3 regions of the Streptomyces sp. Sge12 genome follow, and region 3 is predicted to be linked to each of the others. Evidence: riboswitches for the same ligand, from Rfam matches in the RefSeq annotation. Region 3 holds a riboswitch; each other region holds the start of a gene.
What was found. A riboswitch is a leader RNA that binds a small molecule or an ion and turns the genes downstream of it on or off. The one in region 3 is predicted to bind cyclic di-AMP.
Positions count from the first base shown of each region.

Region 1: another riboswitch for cyclic di-AMP. It lies ahead of B6R96_RS21450 (LysM peptidoglycan-binding domain-containing protein); the one in region 3 lies ahead of B6R96_RS09430 (M23 family metallopeptidase).
Region 2: another riboswitch for cyclic di-AMP. It lies ahead of B6R96_RS06435 (LysM peptidoglycan-binding domain-containing M23 family metallopeptidase); the one in region 3 lies ahead of B6R96_RS09430 (M23 family metallopeptidase).

Region 1 is NZ_CP020555.1:4,785,301-4,790,570, forward strand. It holds gene B6R96_RS21440 (cytochrome P450 family protein) at 1-1,188, shown strand, start outside; gene B6R96_RS21445 (LysM peptidoglycan-binding domain-containing protein) at 1,291-2,328, shown strand; cyclic di-AMP (ydaO/yuaA leader) riboswitch at 2,605-2,777, shown strand; gene B6R96_RS21450 (LysM peptidoglycan-binding domain-containing protein) at 2,780-3,496, shown strand; gene eno (phosphopyruvate hydratase) at 3,783-5,069, shown strand; gene B6R96_RS21460 (FtsB family cell division protein) at 5,169-5,270, shown strand, end outside.
Region 2 is NZ_CP020555.1:1,428,518-1,433,787, forward strand. It holds gene B6R96_RS06425 (MBL fold metallo-hydrolase) at 146-1,387, opposite strand; partial or broken gene B6R96_RS06430 (SGNH/GDSL hydrolase family protein) at 1,486-2,273, opposite strand; gene B6R96_RS06435 (LysM peptidoglycan-binding domain-containing M23 family metallopeptidase) at 2,437-3,399, opposite strand; cyclic di-AMP (ydaO/yuaA leader) riboswitch at 3,402-3,577, opposite strand; gene B6R96_RS06440 (tyrosine-protein phosphatase) at 3,893-4,684, shown strand; gene B6R96_RS06445 (aspartate aminotransferase family protein) at 4,724-5,270, opposite strand, start outside.
Region 3 is NZ_CP020555.1:2,180,697-2,185,966, forward strand. It holds gene B6R96_RS09420 (HPr family phosphocarrier protein) at 1-231, shown strand, start outside; gene B6R96_RS09425 (GntR family transcriptional regulator) at 915-1,592, opposite strand; gene B6R96_RS09430 (M23 family metallopeptidase) at 1,797-2,600, opposite strand; cyclic di-AMP (ydaO/yuaA leader) riboswitch at 2,614-2,772, opposite strand; gene B6R96_RS09435 (M16 family metallopeptidase) at 2,990-4,357, opposite strand; gene B6R96_RS09440 (M16 family metallopeptidase) at 4,378-5,270, opposite strand, start outside.

The sequences.
Region 1 (5,270 bases), 2.6 Mb from region 3:
TACCCGGCCTACGCGTGGTTGCGCGAGCACTCCCCGGTGCACCGCACCAAGCTGCCCAGCGGGGTCGAGGCATGGCTCGTCACCCGCTACGCCGACGCCCGCCAGGCCCTCGCCGACCAGCGGCTCAGCAAGAACCCTGCGCACCACGCGGAGCCCGCGCACGCCAAGGGCAAGACCGGGATCCCGGGGGAGCGCAAGGCGGAGCTGATGACGCACCTGCTCAACATCGACCCGCCGGATCACACCCGGCTGCGGAGGCTGGTGTCGAAGGCGTTCACCCCGCGCAGGGTGGCCGAGTTCGCCCCGCGGGTGCAGGCGCTCACCGACCACCTGATCGACGCCTTCGCGGCCAGGGGGGAGGCCGACCTCATCCACGAGTTCGCCTTCCCGCTCCCCATCTACGCCATCTGCGAGATGCTCGGGGTGCCGCGCGAGGACCAGGACGACTTCCGCGACTGGGCCGGCATGATGATCCGCCACGGCGGCGGTCCGCGCGGCGGGGTCGCCCGGTCGGTCAAGCAGATGCGGACCTACCTCGGTGAACTCATCCACCGCAAAAGGGACGATCTGGGCGACGACCTGATCTCCGACCTGATCCGGGCGAGCGACCACGGCGACCACCTGACGGAGGGCGAGGCCACCGCGATGGCCTTCATCCTGCTCTTCGCCGGCTTCGAGACCACCGTGAACCTCATCGGCAACGGGGTCCACTCCCTCTTCATGAACCCCGGCCAGCGCGAGCGCCTCCAGCTCTCCCTCGCCGCCGGCGAGAGCGGGCTGCTGGCCACCGGGGTCGAGGAACTGCTGCGCTACGACGGCCCCGTGGAGCTGGCGACCTGGCGCTTCGCCACCGAGCCGCTGACCCTCGGCGGCATGTCCGTCGCCGCCGGCGATCCGGTGCTGGTCGTCCTCGCGGCCGCCGACCGCGACCCCGAGCGGTTCGCGGACCCGGACACCCTCGACCTCTCCCGCGCCGACAACCAGCACCTCGGATACGGTCACGGGATCCACTACTGCCTCGGGGCCCCGCTCGCCCGCCTCGAAGGACAGACGGCGCTCGCCACGCTGCTGACGCGCCTGCCCGATCTGGAACTTGCTGTTCCGTCCCAAGACCTGCGCTGGCGTGGGGGGTTGATCATGCGGGGGCTGCGCACTCTTCCCGTTCGCTTCACGCCTCAAAACACTTAAGCGGAATCTGATTAAAAGTCAGGTTCGACTTGAACTTGTGACAATCGTTCGAAGGCCGCTAGGTTCTGCCGTTACCCCGCTGTTATGCGAAAGGTGCACTACATGCGTTCCGGGAACGGCCGTCACAGACGCCCCCGCCAGGTCCCCGCGCTGGTCGTCACAGCCGGAGTCACTGGCTCCGCGCTGGCTCTGCCGCTGCTCGCGGCCACCAGCGCCACTGCCGCCGACACGTCCACGTGGGACAAGGTCGCCGAATGCGAGAGCGGCGGCTCCTGGAGTGCCAACTCCGGCAGCGGCTCCTACGGCGGACTCCAGTTCACGCAGGAGGAGTGGCAGGGCGCCGGCGGTCTCGACTTCGCCGAGCGCCCCGACCTGGCGAGCAGGTCCCAGCAGATCGCGGTGGCCGAGCGCGTGCTGAAGTCCACCGGCCCGCAGGCGTGGCCGCTGTGCGCGGCCTCCGCGGGCCTCGACAAGGAGAGCCCCGCCGCGCAGGTCGACCCCGGTCTGCCCGGCGGTACGGGCCCCCTCGCCCCCTCGCCGTCCCGCCCGGACGACGTCGTCCCGTCCACCGGCGGCGGCGCGCGGTCCACGGACTACGGTGCGCCGACCCCGGCCCCGAGCCCGTCGGACACCCCGTTCCTCATTCCCGACGCCCCGTCCATCGGACTGCCCGTCATGCCCGCGCCGGACGTCCCGACGACGCCTCCCGTGGACCCGACGGCCCCGACCCTGCCGGGCGACCCGACCACCACGCCGGCCCCCGTCGACCCGACGGCGCCCACGCTCCCGGTGGACCCGACCGCCCCGACCACCCCGCCGGCCACGCCCGGACTGCCTCCCGTCGACCCGACGTCCCCTGCGACCCCCGGGGCTCCCGAGACCCCGCAGACGCTGGGTGCCACTCCCGCCGAGGGCAGCGGCAAGCACCGCGGTGCCCCGGCGGCCGAGCCGACGGCCCCCTCTGACACCGCGTCGGACCCCACGTACACGGTCCAGGTGGGCGACAGCCTGGCGACCATCGCGGTCGCCAAGGGCGTGAGGGGCGGCTGGAACGGCCTCTACGAAGCCAATGAGCAGGTCATCGGTGACGACGCCAACCTGATCAAGCCCGGCCAGAATCTGGATCTAACCACGCAATAAGGGCAGTTCAGTTATCCGGAAAGAGTCGAATGTCGGTTTTCGGCAAGTGAGACATGCGTCTCTTCCGGTCAACTGGCGTGTCCCGCCCGGGGGCTTCCGCAAACCCCGTCCTCACCTGCGCAAACACCCCTCCGGGGAGCGCAAGTAGGGGCCGTTTCTCCCCGATGTTGCTCGTTGAACATCGGGGAGAGACCTGTCTACCTTCTGAATCGCTCGCCACCGCGGGCTCCTTCGACCGCATCGCCGAATCCTGCCGGCGGACGGGGGGAACAGTCGTCGCGTCAAGCGCCGAAGGCAGGAGCGGGGGAACCAAGGTAGGTGCCGGGAGCGGCCGTTGAGAGACGGTCACGCCACCGGCTTGGGGTTAAGACGTGCGCTAGGTCGCACGGCCGGGCAACTCACTCGCCCGAACCCGACAGCTCACCTCGTAGGCGTCGGTGAGGAGAACTCCATGCTGCTTTCCGGCAAGGGCAAGCACCGTCGCGGTACTGCAATCGAGCGGTCTGTCCGGATCGTCACGCTCGCCGGTGTCGCCGGTGTGGCCGTGGCCGCCCCCCTGATGGCCGCGGGCACCGCCAGCGCCGCCACCGCGTCCGAGTGGGACAAGGTCGCGCAGTGCGAGTCCGGTGGCAACTGGGCCATCAACACGGGCAACGGCTACTACGGCGGCCTGCAGTTCTCGTCCTCCACGTGGGCCGGTTTCGGCGGCAAGTCCTACGCCCCGCAGGCCAACCAGGCCACCAAGGCGCAGCAGATAGCCGTCGCGGAGAAGGTCCTCAAGAGCCAGGGCAAGGGCGCCTGGCCGTCCTGCGGCAAGGGCCTGTCGGGCTCCGCCTACACCGGTGGCGGCGCCGAGACCCCGGCGCAGAACAAGCCGCAGAACAAGCCGCAGTCGAAGCCGAAGGCCGAGACGAAGAAGGTCGAGACCAAGGCCGCTCCGAAGACGAAGCGCGCCGAGGCTCCGGTCACCCGTTCCGAGCGCACCGAGACTCCGGCCGCGCCGCAGACCGGCAACGGCTCGTACGAGGTGAAGCCGGGCGACACCCTGGGCACCATCGCCGAGACCAACGGCGTCAAGGGCGGCTGGGAGAAGCTCTTCGAGCTGAACAAGGACATCGTCTCGGACGCCGACCTGATCTTCCCGGGTCAGAAGCTGAAGCTCAGCTGAACAATGCGGCACATGCCGCAGAACCCTGCGCCCGCGGTCCGCTGACTGCGTGCAGGATGTCCACCGCCCGGCGCGTGCCCCACGCGCCGGGCGGTGCCGTGCGCGGCCCCGAAATGCCGATGATCAAGAGACTTATGTCCCGGAAGAGGGGTATTCGGTCCCTTTTTCGTCCCAGGGTCCGGGCGGTCGGCCGGTCGAGTGCCCGGAGCCGGTTAGGCTCTAGGCGGCAAGGCCATCCCACGGCCTGACACGCCACCGCACACCCAGCGTCACATCCCAGAAGGAGATGCTCGTGCCGTCCATCGACGTCGTCGTAGCCCGGGAAATCCTGGACTCCCGAGGCAACCCCACGGTCGAGGTCGAGGTGGGCCTCGACGATGGCAGCACCGGCCGTGCTGCAGTTCCGTCCGGCGCCTCCACCGGTGCCTTCGAGGCCATCGAGCTCCGTGACGGTGACCCCAACCGCTACATGGGCAAGGGCGTCGAGAAGGCCGTCCTCGCCGTGATCGAGCAGATCGGCCCGGAGCTCGTCGGCTACGACGCCACCGAGCAGCGGCTGATCGACCAGGCCATGTTCGACCTGGACGCCACCGACAACAAGGGCTCGCTCGGCGCCAACGCCATCCTCGGCGTGTCCCTGGCCGTCGCGCACGCCGCGTCCGAGGCCTCGGACCTTCCGCTCTTCCGCTACCTCGGCGGTCCGAACGCGCACCTGCTGCCCGTTCCGATGATGAACATCCTCAACGGTGGGTCGCACGCCGACTCCAACGTCGACATCCAGGAGTTCATGATCGCCCCCATCGGCGCGGAGTCCTTCTCCGAGGCGCTGCGCTGGGGTGCCGAGGTCTACCACACCCTCAAGAAGGTCCTGCACACCAAGGGCCTCTCCACCGGCCTGGGTGACGAGGGCGGCTTCGCCCCGAACCTGGAGTCCAACCGCGCCGCGCTCGACCTCATCGTCGAGGCCATCAAGCAGGCCGGCTACACCCCGGGCAAGGACATCGCGCTCGCGCTCGACGTCGCCGCGTCCGAGTTCTACAAGGACGGCAAGTACGAGTTCGAGGGCCAGTCCCGCTCGGCCGCCGAGATGACCGAGTACTACGAGGAGCTCGTCTCCGCGTACCCGCTCGTCTCCATCGAGGACCCGCTGTACGAGGACGACTGGGCCGGCTGGAAGGTCGTCACCGACCGCCTCGGCGCCAAGGTCCAGATCGTCGGTGACGACCTGTTCGTCACCAACCCGGAGCGTCTGGCCCGCGGTATCGAGGAGGGCTCCGCGAACGCCCTGCTCGTGAAGGTGAACCAGATCGGTTCGCTGACCGAGACCCTGGACGCCGTCGAGATGGCCCAGCGCAACGGCTTCAAGTGCATGATGTCCCACCGCTCCGGTGAGACCGAGGACGTCACCATCGCCGACCTCGCCGTCGCCGTGAACTGCGGTCAGATCAAGACCGGCGCCCCGGCCCGCTCGGACCGCGTCGCCAAGTACAACCAGCTGCTGCGCATCGAGGAGATCCTCGACGACGCCGCCGTGTACGCGGGCCGCAGCGCCTTCCCGCGCTTCAAGGGCTAATCACCCCCCTGAGGGGCTGGCCTCCGTACGTCCCCGCACTCGGTCCCGTACCGTGTGCGGGGACGTATTGCGTAGTGCGTACCTAGGGGAGGCGGACCAATGGCCGGGAACCGGGATCGGTTCTCCACCTTCTCCACCGCGACCAGGCTCAAGCAGCTCGGTGAGCGGACCGCCGCCCACGTCTACCGGTCGCAGTCGCGG
Region 2 (5,270 bases), 750 kb from region 3:
AGCGCTCGTACAGCAGCCCGAATGCGCCGGTCGGGCCCTGCGGGCCGCCCCGGCGCCGCCCCGCGGCGGCCGCTGGGACCGGTCCGAACGGCCGCCGGCCGCCCCGGTGTGCCGGGGCGGCCGGACGCTTCGCCGGTGTGGCTCGCTACGACCCGACGGACTCCGGCTTCTCCTGTCCGCCGGCCGCCGCGGACCCGACGCGCGCCGCGGTCCCCGCCACTGACCCGGCTCCGAGCGGGGGCACGGACGACGGACCGTCGACCCGGCCGCCCGCCGTCGTCCCGGCGACGAAGGGCCGCCACCACGGGGTGTGGGGGGCGCCGGCGGCGCCGGGCTCGAACGGCTGGCCCGGGATCGGCAGCGCGATGGCCGCTCCGGCCCCCTCGGCCGCGGACAGCGTGCCCTCGCCCGGCTCGTCCCACGGGTGCAGGGCCAGGTTGAAGGTGCCCCAGTGGATCGGCAGCATCGTGCCGTGCGGGGTGCCGCCCTGCAGGTCGAGGTGGGCGCGCATGCCCTCCTCGGGCGTCATGTGGATGTCGGGCCAGTATTCCGAGTAGGCGCCGATCTGGATCATCGTGGCGTCGAAGGGGCCGTGCTCGGCGCCGATCTCCTTGAAGCCGGGGAAGTAGCCGGTGTCCCCGCTGTGGTAGATCCGGTGCTCGCCGCCCGCGACGACCCAGGACGCCCACAGGGTGTGCTGCTGGTTGCGCAGGCCGCGGCCGCAGAAGTGCCGGGCGGGGGTCGCCGTGAGGGAGAGGCCGGCGATCTCGGTGCTCTCGTTCCAGTCCAGCTCGCGCAGCCGGTCGGCCGGTACGCCCCAGCGCTCCAGGTGCGCGCCGACGCCCAACGGGACGGCGAAGACCGTGTCCGTACCGGCCAGCTCCTTGATCGTCGGCAGGTCGAGGTGGTCGTAGTGGTCGTGCGAGATGACGACGACGTCGACCGTGCCCAGCGAAGCCAGCGGGACCGGTACCGGGTGCAGGCGCTTGGGGCCGGCGAAGGGGAAGGGGGAGCACCGCTCGCCCCACACCGGGTCGAACAGCACCCGGCGCCCGTCGATCTCCGCGAGCACGCTGGAGTGCCCCATCCAGGTCAGCCGCAGGCCGCTCGCGGGCGGCTTCGCCAGGTCCGCGAGGGTCGTCGGGTGGACCGGGATGGGTGCGGCGGGGCTGCGCCGGACCCGCTGCTCCCGGTGGAAGTAGATCTTGGCGAACTCCGTCATCGAGCCCGAGGGCCTGTTCCGGGCCCCGACCGGGTTCTGGAAGACGCCGTCGGCGAAGTTCGGCGAGCGGCGGATCCGCTCCAGCCGGGCACCGGACGGGTCCGCACCGAAGGCTTCGGGCCGCAGGGCACGCAGCCGCGGACGCAAGGGACGGGAGCCGGTCAAAGCGCCTCCAGGGAGGGTGGGGTCAGGATGGTCGTGCTTCTACGACCATCCCAACGCACACCGGCCCCGAAGGATTCCGCTTGCCGCCCCCGACCCTGTTACAGCGGCAGCAGGTCCGGCCGCTTCGCCGCCACGTGGTCGCCGGAGGACTCCCCGCGCAGCCGTCGGCCGATCCACGGCGCGAGGTGCTCGCGCGCCCACTGGATGTTGTCCCGGGTGACGTCCACGGAGCCGCGCGGGCGCTGCGGGGGCCACGGCTGGTCGGGGTCGGCCGGCACCGGGAGGCCGAGCACCTGGGCGGCGCGCAGCGCGACCCGCGTGTGGCCCTCGGGTGAGAGGTGCAGCCGGTCGGTGTCCCAGGCCCGCCGGTCCTGTACGGACTTCAGCGACCAGAGGTCGAGCACCGGGCAGTCGTAGCGGTCGGCGATGGCGCGGACGTGCGCGCTGTAGGTCGCGACCTTGCCGCGCAGGTGCTTGAGCACCGGCACGCCGCGGGTGTCGAAGCCCGTGGTGATCATGACCTGGCCGACGGCCCCGGTGAGGTCGGCCACGGCCGCCTCGAAGCGCTCCGCCACGTCGTCCGGGTCGGTCCCGGGCCGGATGATGTCGTTGCCGCCCGCACAGAAGGTCACGAGGTCCGGCGCGAGGGCCTTGGCCCTCGGGAGCTGGTCGGCCACGATCTGGTCGAGGAGCTTCCCCCGCACCGCCAGATTCGCATAACGGAAGTCGTGCTCGTCGCGCTGGTCCGCCAGGAGCACGGCGAGCCGGTCGGCCCAGCCGAGATAGGAATCCCCCGGGTCCCGGGTCCCCCCACGCCTTCGGTGAAGCTGTCCCCGATCGCCGCGTACGAGCCGATGGTCTTGAGTTTCGTCGTCGTCGCTGCCACGGGAACCCATACTTCACTCCCGTAACCAACCTACGCCAACGTAATGAGGGGTTGACGGACCGTGATCTATACCACGCATGGGATAAGGAATAAGTACACGTGAGGCCGGGACCCCCCTCGGGTCCCGGCCCCACGCGGGTCGGCGGTCCGCCGGCGGGTGCCGTCAGAGGCTCGCGCCCTTCGAGCGGAGGTAGGCGATCGGGTCCAGGTCCGAGCCGTAGGACGGGCTCGTGCGGATCTCGAAGTGCAGGTGCGGGCCGGTCGAATTGCCGGTGGAGCCGGAGAGGCCGATGCTCTGGCCGGCGGTGACGCTCTGACCGGAGGAGACGGAGAGCTGGGAGAGGTGGGCGTACTGGGAGTACTTGCCGTCCGCGTGGCGGATGACGACCTCGTTGCCGTACGAGCCGCTCCAGCCGGCGGAGACCACGGTGCCCGCGCCGACGGCCTTGACGCTGGTGCCGGAGCTCGCGATGAAGTCGACGCCCGTGTGGTAACCGGAGGACCACATGGCTCCCGCGACCTTGTACTGGGTGGAGATCCCACCACTGACCGGGGCCACGAAGCCGGCGGCCGACTGCGGCGCGGCCGGGGCCTCGGCGCGGGCCTCGGCGCGGGACCCGGTGGTGGCCTCGCGCTGCACGGGGGCGGCCTTGCCGGCCTGCTTGCGCTCCTGCTTGGGCGCGGCCGGCTCGGCCGGCTTCGCGTCGGCCTCGGGGGCGGCCGGGGCGGCAGCCGCCCGGCCCGCACCGCCGAGGGTCAGCTTCAGGCCCGGGTGGATCAGCGACGGGTTGCTGCCGACGGCCTCGCGGTTGTCGGCGTACAGCTGCTCCCAGCCGCCCGACAGGTGGCGCTCGGCGGCGATCTTGGAGAGGTAGTCGCCCGGCACGACCGTGTACACGGACGGGGCGGCCTGCACGGCGGCGACGGGCGCCGCCGGGAGCGCGGCCGGGGCCTGCGGGGCCACCGCGGGAGCGACCGCGGGGGCGGCGGCCGGAGCACCGGCCGCCTGGGCGCCGGCGGCACCGATCAGCGGCAGCGCGAGGGCCGCGCCGCCGGTTCCGGCGACGGCGAAACCGCGCGAAAGGGAAAGGGACTTGGGGCGGCGGTGCTTACCCTTTGCAGGCATGACGAATTCCTCTCCGGCGCCTGCGAGGTGAGCTGTCGGGTTCGGACTGGAGATGTCCGGCCGTACATGTACGGGACATGAACGGCTTCACCCCGAGCCGTCCCGGTGAAAGGATCTCCGGGCCGGCGGCTTACCTGGTTCCCCCGCTCCTGCCGCACGAATAGGTCGGATGCGGTTTCCGGGAGGCGGCAGGATTTGGCGTTCCGCCCGGATCGATCGCGAAGGTAATCCCTTGCGGCCGCGCGCTACAAGCCGCGAATTCCCTGACGGAATAACAGGCATGAGGGACCGGCGGAATTCCGGTCACCCTGCGTCCATTCCCGACCGTCAACAGCCGCCCCGACCGGGCCATTCGCCTTCAGCGATCAGGCACTCACGGTCACCGTATGATCTGGCTCACGGGGACGTGCCCGATCTCGCCTCCGGATATGGCAAGTTGGCGCCAAGTAGTGTAATTCGGACACAGCACCCAGGATGCGGCGGAGGAGTTGCTTTGACCCAGCAGATACAGGAGCCGGAGCTGACCGGAGTGCGCAATTTCCGCGATGTGGGCGGATTGCCGACTTCTGACGGCCGAACGGTCATGACGGGACGACTGTACCGAAGCGGACATCTCGCACATGCCACCGAAAGCGATGCGGAGTTCCTCGCCTCGCTCGGCCTCCACACCATCTTCGATTTCCGCAACGGCGCCGACCACGCCCTGGAGGGGCCGGACGTCGAACTGCCGGGCGTGCGCAACGTCAACATCCCGCTCTCGGACCCGGCCGACGGGCGGGAGTTCTGGCGGCTGGTCCGCGAGGGCGACCTCGTGCAGCTGCGCGAGCTCCTGGGCGAGGGCAGGGCCGCCGCCCGGATGTCGAACTCGTACCGCGGGATCATCCGCCTGCGCACCACCGAGCACAGCCGGGTCGTGCACGCCCTCGCCGAGGACAGCGTCCCCGCCCTCATGCACTGCGCGGCCGGCAAGGACCGGGCCGGCCTGTCGATCGCCGTCACCCTGCTCGCGCTGGGCGTCGAGCGCGAGGCGATCGTGACGGACTACCTGGAGTCGAACGCCCCGCACCGCCGCTACCGCGTGCGCCGCACCGACGAGTCGGCGGACGCCCGCTCCCCCGAGGTGATGGAGCTGCTCGCACCGCTCTTCGACGCGCGCGCCGAATACCTGGTGGCCGCCTTCGACACCATCGACGAGATCTGGGGCGGGGTGGACCGCTACCTGGCGGAGGGCCTCGGGCTGCGGCCCGAGACCCTCGACCGGCTGCGGGACCGGCTCCTGGTCTGACGGGGCGGGGGCCGGTTCCCCGCCGGGGTCGGCAGGCCGTCAGCGCGCGGCGACGGCCTGCTTCACCAGCGTCCTGCCGAAGTCCCAGATCAGCCCGGACCCGCCGTGCGCCTCGTCCATGACGTCGCGGAAGGCGCCGACGAACCGGTCCACGTCCCGCTCGTCCACGATCAGCGGCGGGATCAGCTTGATCACCTCCAGGTGGTCCCCGGAGACCTGGGTGAGGATCCGGTGCTTCTGGAGCAGCGGCACCACGACCATCTGCGCGAAGAGACCCTTGCGGGCCGCCTGCAGCATGGTCCAGCGGCTGCGCAGGCCCAGCGAGGACGGCCGGCCGAACTCGATGCCGATCATCAGCCCGCGCCCCCGCACCTCGTGCAGCAGCTCGTACTCGTCCACCAGCGCGGCCAGCCGCCCGCGCAGCAGGTCGCCCATGGCCCGGGCGTTGGCGACGACCTCCTCGTCCTCCATGACGGACAGCACCGCCAGGCCCGCCGCCATCGCCTGGGCGTTGGAGCCGAAGCTCGCGGAGTGCACGAGGACCCGGTCCATGGACGAGTAGACCTTCTTGAAGATCCAGTCCTTG
Region 3 (5,270 bases):
CCCGCCTCGATCTTCGTCCGTGCGACGACCGCTTCCGGCGTCCCGGTGACCATCGCGAAGTCCGGCGGCGACCCGGTCAACGCCGCCTCCATGCTGGCGGTTCTGGGCCTGGGCGCCCAGGGCGGCGAGGAGATCGTCCTCGCCTCCGAGGCCGAGGGTGCGGACGCCGCGCTCGACCGCCTCGCGAAGCTGGTCGCCGAGGGTCTCGAGGAGCTCCCCGAGACCGTCTGACCCTTCGGGTTCGACCTCACGCACGAAGCCGCGGCCCCCGCTCCCGGGACCGCGGCTTCGCCGCATCCGGCACGGGGCCCGCCCCGCCCCCTCGCAACCCCCCTGCCGGGCCGCACCCTTGCCGCCCGCCCCCGGCCGGGAGCCGCGGCCGTCCCGCAGCACGGGCACACGGTGCACAGGGCCGCAGCCCGCAGGGTCCGGCACAGCATCGCCGCCCAAGCGCAGACCGCCGCCGGCCCACCGGGTGCGACGACCGCCCGGGTCGCGATGCACTCGCGGGCGCAGATCTCCGGCACGGCCCCGGCCCGGCGGAGCGAGGGCGCACACCTACGGGCTCGCGCCGGCGCCGTACCCATACCCGTACCCGCACCCGCACCCGCACCCGCACCCGCACCCGCACCCGCACGCACAACGCACCGCGTCGGTCCGCGCCGTCGGTGCTCGACCTGCCCGGGCGCCCCGCGGGGCGCTCCCGCACTGCCGGGTGCGACCCGGCGTCGGCCGCTCGCGGCGCACCGGGAAGATCCCGCTCGGCCGGAAAAGGGCCCCGCACAAATCCGCCGTACTCCGAATTGAGCTCCGCAGGAATTCGGCACGGAAAATCGGCCCGGCGCACAATCCGACCGGCCGCCGTGCAGCGAATTCACGCGATGCGCGATTCCACCCTTTGTATACGGGTCCTGTTAATGCCGGCCGCTCGACATGTTTACGGCAGGTTGCGAAGTCCTCACCGCCGCGCGCACCCGCAGCCGGTGCGCCCCCGCCGCCCGTTCGGCGTGGAGCACGGTCAGCGCCCGCGCCCGCTCGGCGTCCCCGCGCGCCACCGCGTCCACGATCGCGCCGTGCTCCGCCCAGGACTCCACCGGCCGGGCCGGCGCCTCCACCACGTACATCCAGGCGACCTTGTGCCGCATCTGCGTGAGCAGCGCGATCAGCCCGGGGCTGCCGGAGGACTGCGCGAGCGTCTCGTGGAACCAGCCGCCCAGGGAGCGCAGGTCCTCCCCCTGGCCCCGCCTGGCCCGCTCCTGCCCCAGCCTGACCAGCCCCCGCAGCACCTTGAGGTGTGCGTCGGTGCGCCGCCGGGCCGCTCTGGCGGCCGCCAGGGGCTCCAGCAGCATCCGCAGCTCCAGCAGGTCCGCGGCCTCCTGCTCGGTCGGCTCGGCCACGCAGGCCCCCGCATGGCGCCGCGTGGTCACGAAGCCTTCGGACTCCAGGGTCCGCAGGGCCTCGCGGACCGGGACGCGCGAGACCCCGTACCGGCGGGCCAGCACCTCCTCGGTCAGCCGCGCGCCCGGCTCGAACGCCCCGGAGACGATGTCGTCGCGGATTGCTGTGCATACCGCGTGCGCAGGAATACGCAAGACCGAACCTCCGCCTATTTCCGACTGCCAGCCTGATTGCACGCACATGCGCGTACCGAGACTCTATTGCAACACACGATAATTTCCGAGAGCAGCCGAAAATGCGAAACATTTGCACAGGGACGCGCAACACAAAGACCCCGGCTCGGGGAGCCGGGGTCTTCGGTGGAGCAGAAGGTGGAGCCGAAGCTGCTCGGGGCAGCGTCAGAGCTCGACGCCGTGCGAGCGCAGGTACGCGATCGGGTCGATGTCCGAGCCGTACTGCGAGCCCGTGCGGGCCTCGAAGTGCAGGTGCGGGCCGCTGGAGTTGCCGGTGGAGCCCGACAGGCCGATCTGCTGGCCGGGGGTGACCTGCTGGCCGACCGAGACGTTCAGCGAGGTCATGTGCCCGTACTGGGTGTACGTACCGTCGTTGTGCTTGATGACGACGTTGTTGCCGTACGCGCCACCCCAGCCGGCCTCGACGACGGTGCCGACGCCGACGGCGTGGACCGAGGTGCCGGAGGCGGCGTGGAAGTCGATGCCCGTGTGGCTGCCGGAGGACCACATGCCGCCGCCCGCGTGGTACTGCGTGCTGACGTAGGAGCCGTCCACCGGGGCGACGAAGGTGTTGAGGCGCTTGCGCTCCTCCTCGCGGGCGGCGCGCTCGGCGGCCTCGCGCTCGGCCTTCGCCTTGGCCTCGGCGAGGCGCTTGGCCTCCGCGGCCTTCTGCTTCGCGTCGGCCTCGGCCTGCGCCTTGGCGGCGGCGTGCTCGGCGGCGCGGTGCTGGGCGTCGGCCTGCTCGGAGATGTCACCCGCGAGCTCGTCGGCGACGACGACGGCACCGAGGCCGTTGTCCTGGCCGATGTTGCTGCTGTGGTTGTCCGCGGCGAAGGCCGGGGCGGCGAGGGAGCCGACGACACCCGTGGTGGCGATCGCGGCGATACCGGCGTAACCGGCGGTCTTGCGGCTCAGACGGCTGGAACCACGGTGCTTACCGGAACCAGCGGGACGACTGCCAAACGCCATGAAGGGTTTGATCCTTTCCTTCCTTCTCGCCTACCGGGTTAGCTGACGGGTTCGGAGCAGGAAGGTCTCCTACGGGCCTCCTCTTACGAGGGGGTCCGATTCACCCCAGGGACTCATGTGGGTCCCCGGCTCCCCAGGCTCGCGCCTGACGGGGACTCGGCGATCGCTGCCCGGTGCCGCGGGTGCGGCGGGCACAACTGACGGACAGCACGGCCGACGCTAGGCGGATCATCAGTCAATCGCCAAACAGACGCGGCTTTTTGTTGCGTACGCCACACCGCATACAAGCAACCTCACCATTAAACGGACAAAAGGGGTTCCGGTGAACAAGTCACCAGAACCCCTTGCTGAAACCTTCAGCCGGCCCTCAAGGAGCCGTCGCCCGACCGTCAGTTGGAGACGACCGTGACCTCACCGATCCCGAGGGCCCGCACGGGCTCCTCGATGAGCGACGCATCGCCCACCAGGACGGTGACCAGCCGGTCCGCCGGGAAGGCCTTCACGACCGCCGACGTCGCCTCCACCGTGCCGGTTTCGGCCAGCTGGGCGTACAACTGCGCCTGGTAGTCGTCCGGCAGTTCCTGCTCGACCTGGTCCGCGAGGGTGCCCGCGACCGAGGCCGCCGTCTCGAACTTCAGCGGGGCGACGCCCACCAAGTTCTGTACGGCGACATCGCGTTCGGCGTCGGTCAGACCGCCCTCGGCGAGGGTGCGCAGCACCTTCCAGAGGTCCTCCAGCGCCGGGCCCGTGTTCGGTGTGTCCACCGAGCCGCTGATGGCGAGCATCGAGGCACCCTTGCCGTCCGCGGTGGAGCGCAGCACCTGGCCGAAGGCGCGCACCCCGTAGGTGTAGCCCTTCTCCTCGCGCAGCACCTTGTCCAGGCGCGAGGTGAGGGTGCCGCCCAGGCAGTACGTGCCGAGCACCTGGGCCGCCCACACCCGGTCGTGGCGGTCCGCCCCGATCCGGCCGATCAGCAGCTGCGTCTGGACCGCGCCGGGCCGGTCCACGATGACCACGCGGCCGGTGTCGTCCGCGGTCACCGGCGGCACCGGGAGGGCGGCGGCGGTGTTGCCCGTCCAGGTGCCCAGGGTGTCCGCCAGCACGGCGTCCAGGTCGATGCCGGTCAGGTCGCCGACGACCACCGCGGTGGCGGTGGCGGGCCGTACGTGGGCCTCGTAGAAGGCGCGTACGGCGGCGGAGTCGATCCGGGCGACCGTCTCCTCGGTGCCCTGGCGCGGCCGGGACATCCGCAGGGTGGCCGGGAAGAGCTCCTTGGAGAGCTGCTTGGCGGCGCGGCGCTGCGGGTTGGCCAGCTCGTGCGGGATCTCGTCGAGCCGGTTGCGCACCAGCCGGTCGACCTCGGCGTCGGCGAAGGCCGGGGCGCGCAGCGCCTCGGCGAGCAGGCCCAGCGCCTTGGGCAGGCGGGAGGCCGGGACCTCCAGCGAGACCCGGATGCCCGGGTGGTCGGCGTGCGCGTCGAGGGTGGCGCCGCAGCGCTCCAGCTCGGCCGCGAACTCCTCGGCGGAGTGCTTGTCGGTGCCCTCGGAGAGCGCCCGCGCCATGATGGTCGCCACGCCGTCCAGGCCGGCGGGCTCGGCGTCGAGCGGCGCGGCGAGATTGACCTCGACCGCGACGACCTGCTGGCCCGGCCGGTGGCAGCGCAGCAGGGTCAGCCCGTTGGACAGCTGCCCGCGGTCGGGGGCCGGGAAGGCCCACGGCTGCGGCTCGCCGGCTTGGGGCTGCGGGTGGAAGCTCATCGTGACGGCTGCGGTGTCGCTCACTGCTCCGCCCCCTCGTTCTCGTCGGACTCGTCGTGCTGGTCGGCCTCGTCGGCGGCGATCGGCTCGTAGACGAGCACCGCGCGGTTGTCCGGGCGCAGTCGGGCGGCGGCCACGGCCTGCACCTCCTCGGCGGTGATGTCCAGGACGCGCTGGACGGCGGTCAGCGCCAGCTGCGGGTCGCCGAACAGCACCGCGAAGCGGCACAGTTCGTCGGCGCGCCCGGCCACCGTGCTCAGCCGGTCCAGCCACTCGCGCTCGAGCTGCGCCTGGGCCCGCTCCATCTCCTCGGCCGTCGGGCCCTCGGCGGCGAACCGCGCGAGCTCCTCGTCCACGGCCGCCTCGATGGCGGGGATCTCGACCCCGCTGGAGGTCTTGACGTCCAGCCAGCCCAGGGAGGGGGCCCCGGCCAGGCGCAGCATGCCGAAGCCGGCCGCGACGGCGCTCTGGTCGCGGCGCACCAGCCGGTTGTGCAGCAGCGAGGACTCGCCGCCGCCCAGGATGGTCAGCGCCACGTCGGCGGCGTCGCACTCACGGGTGCCGTCGTGCGGCAGCCGGTAGGCGGCCATCAGCGCACGCGCCGGGACCTCCTCGACGATCTCCTCGCGCAGCTGCTCCCCGATGATGTCGGGCAGCGAGCCGTCGCGCGGCGGCTGCTTGCCGTCGTGCGCCGGGATGGTGCCGAAGTACTTCTCCACCCAGGCGAGCGTCTGCTCGGGGTCGATGTCCCCGACGACGGAGAGCACCGCGTTGTTGGGCGCGTAGTACGTACGGAAGAAGGTGCGCGCGTCCTCCAGGGACGCGGCGTCCAGGTCGGCCATGGAGCCGATCGGGGTGTGGTGGTACGGGTGGCCCTCGGGGTAGGCCAGGGCGGTGAGCCGCTCGAAGGCCG